DNA from 2 places in the Vibrio sabulosilitoris genome. Region 1 is predicted to be linked to the other one. Evidence: riboswitches for the same ligand, from Rfam matches in the RefSeq annotation. Region 1 holds a riboswitch; the other holds the start of a gene.
What was found. A riboswitch is a leader RNA that binds a small molecule or an ion and turns the genes downstream of it on or off. The one in region 1 is predicted to bind cobalamin.
Positions count from the first base shown of each region.

Region 2: it holds a riboswitch for cobalamin, as region 1 does, so the genes downstream of both, ACZ5R2_RS09735 (cobalt-precorrin-5B (C(1))-methyltransferase) here and ACZ5R2_RS01300 (TonB-dependent receptor domain-containing protein) in region 1, are expected to answer to the same signal.

Region 1 is NZ_AP029599.1:249,186-252,312, forward strand. Features, by position in the region: gene ACZ5R2_RS01300 (TonB-dependent receptor domain-containing protein) at 1-1,346, opposite strand, end outside; cobalamin riboswitch at 1,385-1,583, opposite strand; gene trmA (tRNA (uridine(54)-C5)-methyltransferase TrmA) at 1,753-2,859, shown strand; gene ACZ5R2_RS01310 (YijD family membrane protein) at 2,956-3,127, opposite strand, start outside.
Region 2 is NZ_AP029599.1:2,068,004-2,071,130, forward strand. Features, by position in the region: gene cobT (nicotinate-nucleotide--dimethylbenzimidazole phosphoribosyltransferase) at 1-914, shown strand, start outside; cobalamin riboswitch at 1,217-1,348, shown strand; gene ACZ5R2_RS09735 (cobalt-precorrin-5B (C(1))-methyltransferase) at 1,461-2,648, shown strand; gene ACZ5R2_RS09740 (precorrin-8X methylmutase) at 2,696-3,127, shown strand, end outside.

The DNA of each region.
Region 1 (3,127 bases):
CAATCAAACCATTGATGATAACCGTAAACGCCAATTTCCGTAGATTGAGACTCTTCTGCCTTGAGGTTTGGGTTTCCTTGCCCCGGCCAATACAGATCGTTGAAGGTAGGTGCATTAAACGCGGTACCTGAAGAGGCTACAAACTGAAACTGATCAGCCAATAAGTAACCTAGAGCAAGATTCCAGGTGTTGTGTCCACCAAAAGCACTATCATAATCGCGACGAATACTTGCCTCAGTGCTGAACCTGCCGAGCTCTCCAAATAGTGTCAAGAACGCAGCTTTGTTATCTCTATTTGTTTCTTCGTAGTCAGAGGTATTTGTTCCACCTCTACTGGCTCGTTCTGTGGCATAGTCAATACCTGTGTTAATGATAACAGGCTCAAAACCAACATAAGTTGTCACCCAACTAACGGAATCACGGTAGCCTGTTAACGTCGATTTAGCCAGCGTACCCGCTTTATCGCCATCTGCATTATGGTCTTTTGTAGAGCTAATCTGCACTTCAGATAAAAGGTCATTGGTACGATAATAAACAGCGCCCGTCAAACTGTAGAAATCACCCTCAGTTGAGTTACTGGGGGCATCAATGACAAATTGATTCGCATAATCAGCTTGAGAACTTTTGGTAAAGCCCGATAAAGAAAGGCCCCAACTATCTGATAAGTTATATTTCAAATTACCAAAAATAGTCTGACTGTCATAACCGTGAGTCTCGTTTTCAGGTGCTCCATCGTATATACGATAACCATCACTTTGTTCTTTATTGAAAACAAAAGCCCCAGTGGTATTGGCAGATATTGGCCCACTTGACTTCCACCCGAGCTGTCTCTGCCCTTGGTCACCAACACCGACCTGCAGTTCATGCGTACTTTCTTGGCCCTTGATAGTAGAAATACTAATCACTCCCCCCATAGCATCGGAGCCATAAACTGCGGCTCGAGGCCCGCGAATGATCTCAATGCTCTCTATCGCAAATGTTGGAATTAACCCAATTGACGCTTCTCCAGCGGTTGGTGAGTTAAGGCGCACACCATCTAGGATGACCAGAGCTTGCTTGGTCGCTGTTCCGCGAATGTATATGCCTGTTGCATTCCCTTTTGTACCTTGGGGATTAACTGTCACACCAGGCAGTGTTTTGATTAAGTCTAGAGCGGTTGTCGCTCGACTGACTTCAATATCGTCACGAGTAATCACGGATATCGAGGAGAGAGCCGACCGTTGAGATTGCTCAAAGCGATTAGCCGTTACCACCATAGTCTCATCAGTTTGATGATCTTGAGCAAAGGAAATCTGGGCGTGAGAAAGCAGCGGTGCTACGGCGACCGCAAGAAGAGATTTTTTCATTGTAAGTTCCTAAAACGCGTAAATCCTACTAGACATATCGTGACGCCTAGCTACTGGCAGGTATTCGGACTTAAGAGCTAAAGCCTACTTTCCCGACTTCCCACACTTATCCTAAAGTGCAGTGTCTTGATGGGATTTCGTTCTCTCATACCGCTGCGCGTCAGTTCTGGATTCTCACCAGATTCCCTTTCAAGGCTTCTATACTAGATACAAGCCACCAGCTCGGGGAGCATAGTATTGTGCAACCTATGGAATGTCCAGAACTTGGGCGTTATTTCATCGCGGGTGGACGATGTTCACTCCTGGCGCGAAAACATACGATTATTTTGCATCGAAACTGGACATCATCATTTGATTGAATAAAATCTGCGCTCTGTTTGAAAAACGCACCCTATAAGGTAACACCATGGCCTCTCTTGAAGTAAACCCACAAACCTACCAGCAGCAGCTAAGTGAAAAAGTAACTTGTCTCACCGAGATGTTTACTGAATTTGGCGCTCCAGAGCTGGAAGTGTTTGAGTCTCCTGAACAGCATTATCGTATGCGTGCAGAATTTCGAGTTTGGCATGAGGGTGAAGATCTTTACTACATCATGTTCAACCAGCAAACGCGTGAGAAATATCGTGTTGATCAGTTCCCAGCCGCGAGCCGACTGATCAATGATTTGATGCCAATGCTGATGGACGCGATGAAAGATAACGACACTCTGCGTCGTAAGCTATTCCAAGTAGACTTCCTTTCAACCCTGAGCGGCGAGGTCCTTGTATCACTTCTATATCATCGCCAGCTGGATGAGGCATGGATTGAGCAAGCCAAGACACTAAAACAGCGTTTGAATGATGAAGGCTTTAACCTCAATCTCATTGGTCGCGCGCGTAAGATGAAGATTGTCTTAGACCAAGACTTTGTGATTGAAAAGCTCAATGTCCACGGTGATAGTTACATCTACCAACAAGTTGAAAACAGCTTTACCCAGCCGAATGGTAAGGTTGCTGAAAAAATGCTTGAGTGGGCCGTTGATTGCACCCGCAATAGCCAAGGTGATCTGCTGGAGCTCTACTGTGGTAACGGCAACTTCTCACTAGCGCTAGCGCAAAACTTCGAGCGCGTATTGGCGACCGAGCTGGCAAAGCCATCGGTAGACTCAGCGCAGTACAACATTGCGGCGAATAACATCGACAACGTACAGATCATCCGTATGTCGGCAGAAGAGTTTACTCAAGCAATGGAAGGACAACGCGAGTTCCGCCGCTTAAAAGACGCCGGTGTTGATCTTAAGAGCTACAACTGCAATACCATCTTTGTTGACCCACCGCGTGCTGGTATGGATGAGGACACCTGTAAGATGGTACAAGGCTATGAGCGCATCCTGTATATCTCTTGTAACCCAGAGACCCTTAAGCAGAACCTTGAGATCTTAGGCGAGACCCATAAGATCACTCGCTTTGCGCTATTTGACCAATTCCCATATACCCACCACATGGAAGCGGGTGTGATGCTAGAGCGCAAGTAATTCCCTGAAAAATGAAAAAACCGCCACTAGGCGGTTTTTTTATATCCAAAGCTCAGTCAACTCTAGTGAGTACAGACATTATGCCAATGGTATAGGCTAAGCGCTTTCTTCTTCACTACTTTTCGTTGCGCCAATATAACCAAGCTTGCGCCCGAGCCAGAACAGCAGAGCCATTAGGATAATGATGGAAAAGAAGTTTGAGCCCGCCTCTGGGTATTGAGCCTTGATAAATGCGGAGTGACCAAAGCCTCCCACCAAGAAACACGCC
Region 2 (3,127 bases), 1.6 Mb from region 1:
GGTGCAATGACACCGTCGAACAGATTGATGTTGAGAGCCCTGCGCTACTCGTGTTTGCCGGTGATCATGGCATTGCCGAAGAAGGGATTAGCATTGCACCGAGTATTGTGACCACACAAATGGTGCAGAATTTTATTGCGGGCGGTGCGGCCATCAACTGCTTTTGCCGCTCAAACGCTATCCCTCTCACGATTGTCGATTGTGGCATTTTGACCGACATTGAGCATGCCTCGCCAAACTTTGTCAAACAACGCTTGGGGTCGATCACGCAAAACTTTGTTTACCAGTCGGCGCTTGACCCACTGCAGCTTGCCAATGGATTGGAGTTTGGCCAAGCAATCGTTGCCCAAAAGATTGAGCAAGGGTGTAACTTGATCATGTTTGGCGAGATGGGGATCGGCAATACCAGCAGCGCCTCGGCACTATTTGCTGCCTTGAGTGGTCTTTCGGTCCGTGACTGTGTCGGCAAAGGTACTGGCATTGACGATACCCAACTCGAGAAAAAAGTAAGCTTAATTGAAGCGGGGGTGGCGCGAGTACAGCAAGGGACTCCAACGGTAAAAGAAACACTGCGCCAGTTAGGCGGCTTTGAGATAGTTCAGATGGTGGGTGGATTTATCGAGGCATCTCAACGTCGCGTGCCAGTGTTAGTCGATGGCTTTATTGTATCGGTTGCGGCTTATGTTGCGGTGCAAATCGACCCTAATGTTCGTGAGGTGCTATTGTTTGCTCATCAGTCAGATGAACACGCGCACCAAAGCGTATTAAAGTCGTTGCACGCCCAGCCACTGTTATCGCTGAACATGCGTTTAGGCGAAGGGACAGGGGCAGCGTTGGCCTATCCACTGGTGAAAGCCGCCGCAGAATTTTACAACAATATGGCAAGCTTTGAAGACGCTGGTGTGACCGTGTAACTACAGATGGAGCAAAAGCCATCGGTACCCGGTTAGTTTGGGCTTCGGGCTCGACTTCGTGATATTTATGTCACTGCCATGGCATCAGTAAGCTATTGATGGCTTGAGCTATTCTAGAAAATAGGTATATTGTTCTCCATATAGATAGATTACCAATCAGGAGCAGTCGCTGTTCACCTTGGTTAAGGGAGCCCATATAAAACGGCAATGCTAATGATGCATCGAAAGACGCCTCAGAATGTCTTGAGCGTTATGTGTCAACCCACTTATCCAGAGCAGAGAATACCTGAGCTTGGAATAAAACATTTAAAACTGTATTTAGTGGCTGAATACGTTCAGCCTCCAGTGAATCTGGTGAAAATCCAGAACTGTACCCGCAACTGTAAGCGAAATTCGTTTCGTAAGTCAGACCCTGCTAAATACACAGCACCAACACCAAAACTACCTGGGCGGGAGCACTCAGCGTCGTTTATCTTTCGATATCGACACCTGCCCGCATAACTTTTTTTAGGCGGACTCAGTGCATGCGCTGAGCAGAAGTAACTTGTGGGCAAACTCAAACGTTCAACATCCAATCAAGACTTACGCGGTGGTTACACCACAGGCGCGTGCGCGGCAGCGGCGGCCCGTGCGGCGGTGCGCGGCTTGATTGACGGTCAAGTTTCTCACCAAGTCAGTATTCAAATTCCCAACCGAGAGTGGGTCAATTTTACCCTTGCTCGCACCGAAATTGTGGCCAATCAAAATGCGGCGAAAGACGCGGTTGCTGCACACTCTGAGCGCTGCAATGTTAATTGGGCCGCTATCAATTCAGTGCTGTGCGGGGTGATTAAGGATGCGGGAGACGATCCAGATTGTACCCACGGACTCGAAATTCAGTGCCAAGCCCGTTTAGTCAACGCACCAGGTATCCACCTAAAGGGGGGCTTGGGCGTCGCTGTGGTAACCAAGCCGGGCCTTGAACTGCCCGTGGGGGAGCCAGCGATTAACCCTGTGCCACGCGCCAACATCATCGAGATGGCCCGCCTGGAATGGCTAAACGCCAGTGAATTATGGCAAGACCACTATGGCGTTGAGCTGACCATTATTGTTCCCGGCGGCAAAGTCGCTGCCAAAGAGACCATCAATGAGCGCCTTGGGTTAATCGGCGGGATATCCATCTTGGGCACTCGAGGCACAGTCATACCTTATTCAACCTCAGCCTTTGCCGCTTCTGTGCGTCAATCTATTCAAATAGCCCAGGCAAACGGCTTGTCACATGTGGCATTGACCACAGGCAGTCGCTCGGAAAAAGCTGCTCGACAATTGTTACCGCGTCTAGAGCCGATGGCCTTGATCCAGGCAGGAGATTTTATCGGAGTTGGATTGCGCGCAGCAAAGCGTTATGGGCTTGCAAGCGTCACCTTGGTGGTGATGATTGGCAAAATGGGTAAGCTGATTTCTGGGCGAATGATGACCCACGTTTCGGGCCATCGCATCGATTTCACGCGAATGGCCGTGCTAGCAGAGCAATCGGGCCTTCCCAGCGAGCTTTGTCAGCAAATCGCTCAGGCCAATACCGGGCGACATGTGCTTGATTTGGTGCGCAAGCACAGCCCAGAGCGTTATTTCAATCGTCTGTGCGATGAAGCCAAGGCGCACGCAAGCAACTACATAACAGACGCACTGGCCATCGATGTTGTGCTGGTTGATTTTAATGGTCAACCGCTCGGGCGCAGCGCTTCTTATCAATAGGATTAATTCGGATCGAGTTGTCGATTCTCTCACTACGGACTCACACAATGGATACTGTAAAAGCCCCTGCCAGCATGCAACAAATGACGGCGCAAGGGCATCAAATCGAAACGGATTCATTTTCAATTATCGACCGTGAAATGGAGACGTTACACGGTGGGCATCGCTTTGAGCCACAACAATGGCAGGTGGTGCGTCGTGCTATTCATACCACCGGCGATTTTGAATTTGCCAAGCTCTATCAATTTAGTCGTGGCGCAGTCGATGCTGGGATAACGGCGCTGCAGCAGGGTTGCCCGATTGTCAGCGATGTCAGCATGATCATCAGCGGTATCAGCCCGATGCGAACTAAGGTGCATGGTAATCAAACCTACTGCTTTATTAGCGACCCAGAGGTGATCGCTAAAGCCAAGCAAACCGGAGAAACTCGCGCGATTTGGGCAATGCGCAAGGCACGCGATCTCGGGCTATTAGATAGC